Regions from separate parts of the Arthrobacter sp. TJ-240 genome, predicted to be linked through region 2. Evidence: riboswitches for the same ligand, from Rfam matches in the RefSeq annotation. Region 2 holds a riboswitch; each other region holds the start of a gene.
The links. A riboswitch is a leader RNA that binds a small molecule or an ion and turns the genes downstream of it on or off. The one in region 2 is predicted to bind cyclic di-AMP.
Positions count from the first base shown of each region.

Region 1 (4,116 bases), on a different contig from region 2:
CCAGCCGAGGCTGCTGAGTGTCTTGTCGCCCTTGGCGTTGTTGCACCTGAGGCAGCACGCCACGAGGTTCTCCCAGGTGTCGGCGCCGCCCTTGGAGCGCGGCTGCACGTGGTCGATGGTCGAGGCGGTCTTCCCGCAGTAGGCGCACAGGTGGTTGTCGCGGCGCAGGACCCCGCGTCGCGTGGCGGTCACGTCGTGCCGGTACGGGATCTTCACGTACCGGTTGAGGAGGATCACCGACGGCCGGCCCAGCACTTCCGTCGGTCCGACGACCGGATCGTCGTCCTCGGCGACGACGCTGGCCTTCCCCGTGAGCACAAGCACCAGTGCCCGGCGGAAGGTGACCACCGCCAGTGGTTCATACCCTGCATTCAGAACAAGAGTGCGCATGAACAAAGCCTCGATGCTGACCTGTTCCCGCAACCGGTTGCCATCCCGGGGTTCGGGAGACGTGCTTCGGATTGACACTGCAAGGGTAAGCAAAACACACGCAGGCGGCTAATCGTCGGGATTCCGCGGCGTCCGTGTGGCGCACTGCAGAATCTGCTACCTGCTCACGCACGGGAGGACCGGCACATCGTGCCGGTCCTCCCGTGATCGTATGCGTCCGCCGATCAGCCGCCGACGCGGATGTAGACGCCGCCCGAACCGAGCTCGGCGGGGGCGATGACCGTGGAGTTGCCGTTGAATCCACCGTGGACGGCCTGGCCGCCACCGATGTACACCGCGATGTGGGCCATGCCCATGCCGCCGTCGGCGTAGTAGATGAGGTCTCCGGGGATGGCCTCGCCGGCGCTGACGGTGCGCCCCAGGGAGAGGTAGCCTGCCGGCCAGCCGTGGAAGTTGATGCCTGCGGCGGCGAGCGAGTTGCTGGCCAGGCGGGTGCAGTCCTGCGTGACGCCCAGCTGGCCCTTGGCCGCTGCGGCGATCGTCGCGGCGACGCCCGACGACGCGGCGGGAGCAGCGGGGGCTGCCGGTGCCGGGGCGACCGGAGCGGCGGCTGCCGCCGGGGCGGCGACGGGTGCCGGAGCCTTCGTGGCCACGGGAGCTGCGGCCTGGACGGCCGCGGGGACCTCGACGGCGGTCACGGGCGCTGCGGCCACGGGGGCCACGACGACGGGGGCTTCGACGACGGGAGCCGGGGCGACGGGGGCCTCGACGACGGGGGCCGGGGCGACGACGGGCTTCGCGTTGACCTTGACCGCGGTCCTGTTGAAGGACACGACGGGCCCGGCGGGTGCGACGACGGCCGCCCGGGCCGAGGCGAGGGAGACGCTGGACGCGGCGACGTCGCGCTGGGGCTGGAGGTCGGCCGCGTTGGCGGCGACACCGCTGGACAGGACGAGGCCCGAAGCGGCGACGATGACGGCGGCCTGGCGGCCCATCCCGGTCGCGTTCGAGGTGACTGCTTTGGCGAGTTCGGAGAAGCCGGCGGCGGACCGTGCTTCTGCTCTATGGCGTGCGGGCATGACGGATGAAGGCATGGGGGATAACTCCAGGTGTGTGTTTCTAGCGGACGCGGACGAAGCTGGCGCCGGGCAGGTCGGCCAGGAAGTGGAGGCCGGTGTTCATACCGTTCAGGCCGCCACTGATGACCTGGCCGTTGCCGACGTAGATGGCCACGTGGCCGCCGGTGATCACGAGATCGCCGGGGGCGGGGCTGCTGACGACGTCGCCGAACTGGAAGAACTGGCCCGGGGCGAGATCGCCCACGGACTTGCCGACCGAGCGCAGTGCCTTCTCGACCATGGCGGTGCAGTCCTGGGCGACGCCGATCTGGGCGTACGCCGAGCCGACCAGGCCGGCAGCGACGCCGGAGGACGGGGCGGGAGCAGGAGTGGGCTTGGGAGCGGGAGCCGGTGCGACGGCGGCGGGCGCTGCGGCCGGTGCCACGGGAGCCGGTGCGGCGACGGGAGCCGGTGCGACGGCGGCGGCCACGGGAGCCGGTGCGGCGACGGGAGCCGGTGCGGCGACGGCAGCCACGGCGGGAGCGGCCGGCGCTGCGACCGGAACGACGGCGACGGGCGCTGCGGCCGGGGCCGGCGCGGCGGGTGCCTGCTCCTCGACCACGGGAGCGGGCGCCTCGACGACGGGCTCGGGGGCGGCGGTGACCTCGACGGCCACGCGGTCGAAGGAGACCGTGGCGGTGGCGGGGACGGTGACCTCGGCCGAGACGACCCGGCTCACGGTCAACGCCGTGGAGGACGTTACTTCGCGCTCTGCGGGGGTGGCCCCGTGGGCCGGGAGACCGGCGGTGAGGACGAGGCCCGAGGCGGCCACGATGACGGCTGCCTGGCGGCCGACCGATCCGGCGTTGGAGGTGACTGCAGTGGACAGGTTCGTCAGCGCACTGACGTTCCGGGCCGCACGGTGGCGGCCCAGTGAAGAGCTATTGGACACGTTGGATTGCCTCTCCCAACGCCTGCGAGGTGAGCTGTCGGATTCGGATGGGAGTCACCCGGCCGCTGCGTGAAGCAGCGACTTAACCCCAAGGATTTCGGTTACGAAACCCAGAAATTGGTTCCCCCGCCTCTGCCATGCGATGGTGCGGACGGACCTCGAGCAATGGCAGAGCTAGGCGATTTGCAGGAGGGTGCCGGATCTAGAGCGAATTTGGCACGAGATGAAAGCTACCTCACAAACACCCGTTTGTCACGTTACGATCACGAAATGGTGTGTTCTTGGTGACGACGCCGGTTCGGAGGACCGTCTGCACACCCGCGCGGCGGCGGCCGAGTCCTCAGGCGGCGACGGAGACGAACACGTGCGAGGCCACCTCGGGCGGCAGTTCCAGGGCTCCCTCGACCCCCGGGACACGGACGGACACGTAGTCACCCACGGATTCGAGATTGAGCTGCGCTCCGGGACGGAGGCCGCCCTCGTCGAGCTGCGTGAGCAGTTCAGGATCCACCTGGATCGGCTCGGCGAGGCGCACCAGGGTTACCTGCTTCCCGGGTGCATACGTGCCCATGGCGGACAGCAGGGTCACCACGCCGTCGGTGAACCGCTCGGACTCGATGCCACCGATGGCCGCAAGTCCGGGGATGGGATTGCCGTACGGCGATTCGGAGGGCTTGCCGAGGAGCTCGTAGAGCCGCCGCTCCACCCGCTCGCTCATCACGTGCTCCCAGCGGCAGGCCTCGTCGTGGACGTAGGCCCAGTCGAGGCCGATGACGTCGCTGAGCAGCCGTTCCGCCAGGCGGTGCTTCCTCATGACGCCCGTGGCCCTGTGGCGGCCCAGCTCGGTGAGCTCGAGATGCCGGTCACCGGAGACGACCACGAGACCGTCACGCTCCATGCGGCCGATGGTCTGGGAGACGGTCGGACCCGAGTGGCGGAGGCGCTCGGCGATGCGCGCGCGGAGGGCGACGATGTTCTCTTCCTCGAGTTCAAGGATGGTCCGCAGGTACATCTCGGTGGTGTCGATGAGGTCCGTCATGCGGTTCAGCTCCTTGGTGCGGTGCGGTGCGGGTGCGCGGCTGGAATGCCTCACGCCGGTGAGGCAGGCCAAAGCCGCCACGGACTGCTCCGCCCCACGCCCCCCAAGGTTAACCCATGGCGCAACGGCCCCGGCAATCGGGCGGAGCGCGGTCAGGGCGGCTTCCCGCAGCCGGTTAACAAATGGAGGGCCCGGGACCGCTGGGGCAGAATGAGGCCGTACCTGCCGCCCAACAGCTGGAGCATCGCATGAGTGACTCGCCCCGTATTCCCGACCACCTCCTGCCCTCGGACGGCCGTTTCGGCGCGGGCCCGTCGAAGGTCAGGAGCGGCCAGGTGGACGCGCTCGTGGCGGCGGGGCGGTCGCTGCTCGGGACCTCGCACCGGCAGGCTCCTGTCCGGGACCTCGTCGGCCGGGTCCGGACGGGTCTCAGCACGTTCTTCGGCGCCCCCGACGGGTACGAGGTGGTCCTCGGCGTCGGCGGCTCCACCGCGTTCTGGGACGTCGCCACGTTCGGGCTCGTCGAGCGGAAGGCGCAGCACCTGTCCTTCGGCGAGTTCGGCTCGAAGTTCGCCTCCGCGACGACGAAGGCGCCGTTCCTGGAGGCGTCCTCCGTCATCACGTCGGCACCCGGCACACGCCCGGATCCTGTCGCGGAGGCCGGCGTGGACACCTAC
Region 1 is NZ_JBZCNG010000004.1:48,038-52,153, reverse strand. It holds gene AC4D2C_RS11220 (HNH endonuclease) at 1-390, opposite strand, end outside; gene AC4D2C_RS11215 (NlpC/P60 family protein) at 615-1,484, opposite strand; gene AC4D2C_RS11210 (NlpC/P60 family protein) at 1,510-2,400, opposite strand; cyclic di-AMP (ydaO/yuaA leader) riboswitch at 2,406-2,558, opposite strand; gene AC4D2C_RS11205 (iron-dependent transcriptional repressor DtxR) at 2,741-3,439, opposite strand; gene serC (phosphoserine transaminase) at 3,688-4,116, shown strand, end outside.
Region 1: another riboswitch for cyclic di-AMP. It lies ahead of AC4D2C_RS11210 (NlpC/P60 family protein); the one in region 2 lies ahead of AC4D2C_RS07620 (C40 family peptidase).

Region 2 (4,116 bases):
CATCGGATCCGTCCCGCCGTGTCCACGCGCCGGCGGGTCCCCCGACCGATGCGCCGGCTGATGCGGTTGTGAAGAATACAGAAGAGCTCACGAAGCGTCTCGGTGTCGATATCGACGCCGAGACGCTTCGTCTTGCCCTGACCCACCGGTCCTACGCCTACGAGAAGGGCGGGATCCCCACCAACGAGCGCCTCGAGTTCCTCGGCGACTCGGTCCTCGGGCTCTCGGTCACCGATGCCCTGTACCGGGACAACCCGGGCCTGTCCGAGGGTGAGCTCGCCAAGCGGCGGTCCGCCGTCGTGAGTACCAAAGCCCTCGCGGGCGTCGCACGCACCCTCGACCTCGGCAGCTACGTGCTGCTGGGGCAGGGCGAGAAGCTGACGAACGGGCGGGACAAGGCGTCGATCCTCGCGGACACCATGGAGGCCGTGATCGGCGCCGCGTACCTCAGCCACGGCATCGAGACCGCCCGTGCCATGGTCATGCGCCTCATCGGGCCCCTGCTGCGCGACTCCGCGGTCCTCGGCGAGGGCACGGACTGGAAGACCCGCATCCAGGAGACCGCGGCCGGGCGGCGACTCGGTCTCATCGACTACCAGGTCGAGGGCACGGGCCCCGACCACGCCCGCACCTTCACGGCGCACCTGCTGATCGGTGGGGTCGGATACGGTTCCGGGCACGGACCGTCGAAGAAGGAAGCCGAGCAGGCGGCGGCAGCGGCGTCGTGGAAGCTGCTCACCGAAGGGGCCGGTTCCGTGCACGGGGCCGGGGAACCCTCCGACGCGCGCGACGGTTCCTGAGTGCCTGAACTGCCCGAGGTCGAGGTGGTCCGCCGTGGCCTGGCCCGCTGGGTGACCGGACGCACCATCGAGGACGTGGACGTGGTCGACGCCCGGTCGCTCCGGCGGCACGTCGACGGCGTCGAGGACTTCGTCGGCAACGTCACCGGGGCGCGCGTCACCGACGTGGTGCGCCGCGGGAAGTTCCTCTGGCTCGTTCTGGAGGATGCCGCCGGCGCGGACACCCCGCCGCACGTCGCACTGATGGCACACCTCGGCATGAGCGGGCAGCTCCTCATCGAGGAGCCCGCCGCGCCGCGCGAGAAGCACCTAAAGGTACGCCTGACCCTCTCCGCCGCGCTCGACGAGGAGGGCGTGCCGCTGCCCGCCGAGCTGCGTTTCGTGGACCAGCGCATCTTCGGCGGCATGTTCGTCGCCGACCTGCAGCCCACCGGGGACGGCCACCCGGGAGGGCTGGGGGAGGGCAGCCTGCCCCTCGTGCCGCACCAGGCCGCGCACATCGCACGCGACCTCCTCGACCCCGCTTTCGACCCCCAGGCCTTCCACCGGCGCCTCCGTGCCCGCAGGACCGGACTCAAGCGCGCGCTGCTCGATCAGGGGCTCGTCTCCGGCATCGGCAACATCTACGCCGACGAGGCCCTGTGGGCTGCCCGGTTCCACTACGCCCGGCCCACCGACACCCTGCGGCGCCCGGACACCCGGCGCATCGTCGAGGCGGCCACCGGCGTGATGACCCGCGCCCTGGCGGCCGGGGGCACGAGCTTCGACGCCCTCTACGTGAATGTCAACGGTGCCTCGGGCTACTTCGCGCGGGACCTCGAGGCCTACGGCCGCGCCGGGCAGCCGTGCCGCCGCTGCGCGGCCGAGGGCCGGCACACGCAGATCCGCCGGGAGTCCTTCATGAACCGGTCTTCCTACCTCTGCCCGCACTGCCAGCCGAGACCGCGCAACGCGAGGACGTAGCCTCCCCGGGCCTGCGACGTGATCTTCCCCTCGTGATCCAAACGTGACAATCCGGGACCCCTCGCGTACCGTTGAAGCCGCGCCCGCGCCACCACGGCGGGGCGCTCATCCTCTTTCAGCCGAACCCTGTCGATGAGGATGAACCGTTCGCACAAACCATTCGACAGGGGCGGGGGAACCAGTAGCGGACTCTTCAACGAGTCCTAGGGGTAAAGACACGCGTTGACCAGCCTGGGGGCGTTGGTCGACAGGTGCGTGTCCGGATGTCCCATCCGAACCCGACAGCTAACTTCGCAGGCTTTGGGAAAGGCAACAGCATGTCCAAGAGCCATATCGCGCGCCACCGGGCCGTCCCCACGCGCACCAACCCCCTCGTCACGGCCTCACGCGCCGTCACCGCGACCGCGTCCGTCGCCGGCAAGCCCGCCGCCGTCGTCGTCACCGCGTCAGGCCTCCTGTTCGGTGCGGCACTTCCCGCCAGCGCAGCCGGTGAGATCAGCATCGACACCCAGCAGTCCACCGCGAGCACCACCGCGGCCGGCACCTACACCGTGCAGGCGGGCGACACGCTCGGCAGCATCGCCTCCTCGCACGGCGTCAGCCTCGAGGCGCTGTTCGCGGCGAACGGCCTCGGCTACGCCTCGGTCATCCACCCCGGGCAGTCCATCTCGCTGGGCGGCTCCGCCGCCCCGCAGCAGTACTCCGCTCAGTCGGTGCCCGCACAGGCAGCGCCCGCGCAGGCAGTGCTCGCGAGCACCACGGCGACCCCGGGCAACTCCACCGGACTCAGCACGCAGTCCGCCGCCTCCATCGCGCCGAGGACCTCGCTCGCCGGGATCGCCGGCACGGCGATGCAGGGTGTCGGCTCGGGCTACGTCTACGGCGGCACCGCCTACGGCGCCTGGGACTGCTCCGGCTTCGTCCAGTGGGCCTATGCACAGCAGGGCATCAACCTGCCCCGCACCACGTGGGCGCAGTTCGCCGCCATGACGCCCACCAGCAGCCCCCAGCCGGGTGACCTGGTGAGCCAGAACGGTGGCAGCCACGTGGGGATCTACCTCGGCGACGGCCAGATGGTCAGCGCGCTGAACCCGTCGCAGGGCACGCAGGTGCACTCGGTCGACGTCATGTCGGTGGACGGTTACTACACCCGCTAGAGCGGACAGACGGCGCAGACCGGCGGCGAACGCCGGTAGCGACACGCAAAGGGCGGGGTGCTATGCACCCCGCCCTTTGCCGTACCTGGCTTCGGGTGTACATTCCGGCGGGTCACGCCTACCCGGAGGAGCACCGATGTTTCGAGGATTCGCCACCGTCACCTTCTACGCCGACGATCTCGCCGCCGCCCGCGACTGGTACACGGAACTGCTGGGGACAGCGCCGTACTACGCCTTCCCGCCGCCCCCCGAGCCTCCCGCCTACCTCGAGTTCCGGGTGGGTGACGACGAGGACGAGCTCGGGTTCATCGACCGGAGGTACGGGCCGTCCGGTGCGTCCCTCGGGCCGGGTGGCGCCGTCATGTTCTGGCACGTCGACGACCTGACCGGCACGCTGGACAGGCTGCTCCGGCTGGGCGCCACCGAATACGAGGCGGTGACGGAACGGGGGACCGGCGGGTTCACGACGGCGTCCGTGGTGGATCCGTTCGGCAACGTGCTCGGCATCATGCACAATCCCCACTACCTCGAGGTCCTGGCTGCACGGAGGGCCTGAGCGTGACGCGCCGGAGCCCCTAGCGCGAGTAGTGCCGGGCCAGCCGCTCGAAGCCCTCGTCGATGCTGACGTCCGGCTCCCAGCCGAGGACTTCGCGCGTGCGCCGCTGGTCGAACCAGTGCGCGGTCGAGAGCTGTTCGGCCAGGAAGCGGGTCATGGGGGGCTCCTCGGTGCGGCCCGCGGCGAGCCAGGCGCGCTCGATCACCGCTCCCGCGCCTCGGGCGAGCGCTCCGGGTACCGACCATGCCGGTGGCGCCACCCCGCCCGCGCGGCAGATCCCGGCCACGAGCTCCGCGATGGGGCGCGGCTCGCCGTTCGTGACCACGAAGGCCCGACCCTGGGCGGCGTCCATGCGTCGCAGGCAGGCGACGATCGCCGAGGCCGCGTTGTCCACGTAGGTCGTGTCGATGAGGGCGGTGCCGCCATCGAGCAGGGGCAGGCGGCGGCGGCGCGCCCGGTCGATGACGCGTTCGACGAGCTGCGTGTCGCCCGGACCCCACACGATGTGCGGGCGTACCGCGGCGACGCGGAAGCCCGGCCCGGAGCGGCCGAGTGCCAGCAGCTCCGCGGCTGCCTTCGTCCTCGCGTAGTCGCCGCGCGCAGAGGCAGGATCGGCGGGGCCGGCAGGAGCGCCGACGAG
Region 2 is NZ_JBZCNG010000002.1:614,363-618,478, reverse strand. It holds gene rnc (ribonuclease III) at 69-800, shown strand; gene mutM (bifunctional DNA-formamidopyrimidine glycosylase/DNA-(apurinic or apyrimidinic site) lyase) at 801-1,763, shown strand; cyclic di-AMP (ydaO/yuaA leader) riboswitch at 1,902-2,078, shown strand; gene AC4D2C_RS07620 (C40 family peptidase) at 2,081-2,920, shown strand; gene AC4D2C_RS07615 (VOC family protein) at 3,057-3,476, shown strand; gene AC4D2C_RS07610 (NAD-dependent epimerase/dehydratase family protein) at 3,496-4,116, opposite strand, start outside.

Region 3 (4,116 bases), on a different contig from region 2:
CCGTGGCGGGCGCGCTCGAGGCCACGGACACGCTGTCCCTCGCGGACCGCACCGTGGACGAGCTGAGCGGCGGGCAGCGCCAGCGCGTATGGATCGCGATGGCGCTCGCCCAGCAGACGGGGATCCTCCTGCTCGACGAGCCCACCACCTTCCTCGACGTCACCCACCAGATCGAGGTGCTGGACCTCATCACCGACCTCAACCGGCGCTCCGGGACCACCGTGGTCATGGTGCTGCACGACCTCAACCTGGCTGCGCGCTACGCGGACCACCTGATCGCCATGCGGGAGGGCCGGATCGTCGCCGAGGGCGCGCCGTCCGCCGTCGTCACCGAGGAGACGGTGCGGGGTGTGTTCCACCTCGACTGCCGGATCATCGAGGACCCCGTGTCCGGTACGCCGATGGTGGTGCCCGTCGGCAGACATCACGGTGCCCCCGCAGCCGAGCCCGTCCGTGCCCCCGCAGCCGTTCCCACCAGAAACCCCGCTTCCGGCCGTGAGCCGGGACGCGGCTACCGATCCAATCCGCAGGACATCGTTCCGGCACGCATGGAGGCATCATGACCGATGTGACACAGAGGACTGCCCGGCGCACCGCGGCGGACACCGAGCCCATGGTGCTGGCGTTCGACGTCGTCGTCACGGCCGTGCAGGACCTCACCGCGAACTTCCGCCGCATCACGTTCGGCGGCGCCTGCCTGGAGTCATTCGGCGTCGCCGGGGACTCCCTCGACCTCCGGATCAAGATCGTCATCCCGTCCGCCGGACGCGCGTGCCCGGACATCGCGGGGATGATGCGCGGCGGCGCTGCGTCCAGCTGGTACCAGCTGTGGCTCGGCATGGACGCGGAGGAGCGCGGCTCCATGCGCACCTACACCGTGCGCGCCTCGCGCTGCACGGGCCCGCAGCCGGAGATCGACGTGGACTTCGTGATGCACCTCGACGAGGACGGCCGCGGCGGTCCCGCGTCCGAATGGGCGGCAGCGGCAAGGCGCGGGGACCGGGTGTGCGTCATCGGACCCAACTCCGCCGCCGCACAGTGCGCGACAGCGGGTGCCTACGGGGGCATCGAGTGGAGCCCGGGCCTCGCCCAGCACGTGCTCCTCGCCGGCGACGAGACCGCAGTGCCCGCGATCAGCGCCATCCTCGAGTCGCTCCCCGAGGACATCAGCGGCCATGCGTTCCTCGAGGTGCCGGACGGCGCGGACTTCCAGAACATCGACACCCGCTCCTCGGTCTCCATCACCTGGCTCGCCCGCGGCCGGCGCCCCCACGGGGAGCTGCTCGAGACCGCCGTCCGGAACGCGGTGCGGCTGCCGGGGTGGGTCTCCCTCTCCGGAGAGGTCACCGCCAGCGGCGGCAGCGAGCCGGAGGACGTGGACATCGACAGGACCATCCTCTGGGAGACACCGCAGCTGCTCGAGGCGGCAATCGTGCAGTCGAGCGTCAACCCGGAACGGCCTCCCGGGACCCAGCCCTTCTACGCCTGGATCGCGGGCGAGGCCGCCGTGGTCCGGGGCCTGCGCCGCTACCTCGTGCGTGACGTCGGGGTGGACCGGAAACAGGTTGCCTTCATGGGGTATTGGCGCAAGGGGCGGGCCGAGCTGTCCTGACTGGGTTTTCCGCGGCCGAAACTCAGGTTCTGCCGCACATTTCCTCAGGATTCCTGATGACGGAATGCAGTATTGCATGAATTGTCCACAGGCTGGATAACGGAATTGTAACTTCGCCTTTCCTCGCCTATGTTTGAGCAGTCAAAGCTCCATCGTGGAATTCAGGTCCGCACGCCTAACCCTGTCAGCGGACCGCCTGAACAACCTGTGACAGGGGTGGAGGACCCACATTCCGGCGGCACGAGCCGCCTCGGGGTGAAGCCCTCACGCATAGTCGACAGCACGGTCCTTCCTGCGCTTCTGCCGCGCCGAGGACCGCGCCGTGGGGCCGAGTCAACTCTTGCTCGAATCCGACAGCTAACTTCGCGGGCGTGTGAGAGAGGTATGCAGTTGACCCAGACGCTCATGTCCGGGCGCCGTCGCGCGTCCGACGCCCGCCCGGACCAGCACCACGCGACGCCGCAGCTTTCCGCGCACACCCCTCCGCCGAACCGCCGCTCGCTGCGTGCGCAGCCCCACCCGGTGCACAGCCCCCTCTTCGCGGCCTCCTTGCCGGCTGCACCGTCCATTCCCGCGCCGACCCCTGGCGTCGCGCCCGTGGAGCCGGGACCCGATGCGTCCGCGCCCGCCGCAGTCCCGACTCCTTCCGGGGATGCGCCGCGTCCCAGCACCTCCGCGCCGCCGACCCGCCGCGAACTCCGGGCCCGGGAGCGGGCCGCGCGCGACATCCCTGTCGACGACGCCATCGACGGCATCGGCGACGCCGCCGAGGCCGACAACGCCACCGTGTCCCTGCCGTCGCGCCGCAGCGTCCGCAGCAGCGGACGCACGCCGTCGCCGGTTCAGCGACGGACGGACGCGCGTCCCCCGGCGACCCGCCGGACGGCATCCCGGGGCGGCACTGTCCCTGCGTCGCTCACCCGCCTCCGGGACAACGCCGCCACCGCCGGCATCGTCCTGGCCTCGGCCGGCCTGCTCATGGGCGCCGTCGCGCCGTCGGCCACCTCGGCTCCCGCCGACGGTGCGGACGCTGCCCCCGCGTCCGGCGTATCGCAGGCCGTCACCGCGCCCGCGGGAGCCACGGTGACCTTCGGCCTCGAGGCTGCGGGGCCCGCCGCCGAAGGCATCGCCCCGAGCATCGCGAGTGCGCGGGCGCTCTCGGCCTCCCTCGCACCGGCAGCGAAGGAACGCAAGGCCTTCAGCGCCCCGGTGGAGTCCCCGACGGTCGCCTCGACCTTCGGGTACAGGGTCAACCCCATGGGCGGTTTCGGGACGGAGCTCCACACGGGCGTCGACTACGCCAGCGCCTGCGGCACCCCGGTGAAGGCCGTGGACGCCGGGACGGTCGTCGACTCGGGCTGGCACGCCTACGGCGGAGGGCAGCGCATCGTGATCGACCACGGCGACGGGCTGAAGACCACCTACAACCACATGAGCGCCCTCGAGGCGCCGGCCGGCACCACTGTGAAGCGCGGCGACCCCCTCGGCGCCGTCGGCAGCACCGGCAACTCCACGGGGTGCCACCTCCACTTCGAGGTTCTGGTCCACGACGAGAAGGTCGACCCGCAGCCCTGGCTGTGACCGGGGGCAGCCGCCGGCGCGTGGGCCGCAGCTGCCGGAGGCCCCGTCAGGGCAGCGGTTCGCTCACGACTGCGGGATCCTTGTAACCGAGCGGCATCCGCAGGCGGAGCGAGTCCGGCCTGACCTCGAAGGCCATGTGCGTCGCCTTGCCGAGGGCGTCGCCGTCGAGCTGCACCTCGAGCGGCTCACGCAGCGTGATCTCGGCGGTGCGGCACTGGAAGTACTCCAGCGACGGATCCTTGCTCCTGCCCTTGCCGCGCGCGACCAGCTTGCCCACGACGGCCAGCCACCCGAGCCTGCCCTTGGGGGCCACGGTCATGAGGTCCATGAGGCCGTCGTCGATCCTGGCGCCGGGGAAGATCTCCAGGCCGCCCATGATCTTCCCGCAATTGCCGCCCATCACGCTGCGCAGGCGGCGCTCGAAGGGCTTGCCCCCGTTCACGGAGATGGTGGTGCGCGAGGGCCTGCCGGGCAGGTTCCTGATCCCGGCGTCCACATAGGCGAGCCAGCCGACCTTGTCCTTCAGGTCATCCCGCGTGTCGGACATGATGGCGGCGTCGTAGCCGATCCCCGCCATGACCAGGAACACGTGGGCGTCCTGGGCGCGGTCCACGGTGACGTGCACGACGTCGATGGTCCGCTCCGTCCCGCGGAAAGCGGACTCGACGGCGGCATCCGGATCGTCGACGGCGATGTCGAGGTTCCGGGCGAGCAGGTTCCCGGTACCCAGCGGCACGAGGGCCATCATGGTCCCGGTGCCGGCGAGTTCCTCGGCGACGCACCGGACCGTGCCGTCCCCGCCGGCCGCGATGACGAGGTCCACCCCGGCCTCGAGCGCCTCCCGGGCCTGGCCGTGCCCCGGATCATCGGCGGTCGTCTCGATCACGAGTGGTTCCTCCCAGCCGTCCTCGGCGGAGATGCGC
Region 3 is NZ_JBZCNG010000003.1:525,552-529,667, reverse strand. It holds gene AC4D2C_RS10765 (ABC transporter ATP-binding protein) at 1-563, shown strand, start outside; gene AC4D2C_RS10760 (siderophore-interacting protein) at 560-1,612, shown strand; cyclic di-AMP (ydaO/yuaA leader) riboswitch at 1,796-1,999, shown strand; gene AC4D2C_RS10755 (M23 family metallopeptidase) at 2,003-3,193, shown strand; gene AC4D2C_RS10750 (diacylglycerol/lipid kinase family protein) at 3,240-4,116, opposite strand, start outside.
Region 3: another riboswitch for cyclic di-AMP. It lies ahead of AC4D2C_RS10755 (M23 family metallopeptidase); the one in region 2 lies ahead of AC4D2C_RS07620 (C40 family peptidase).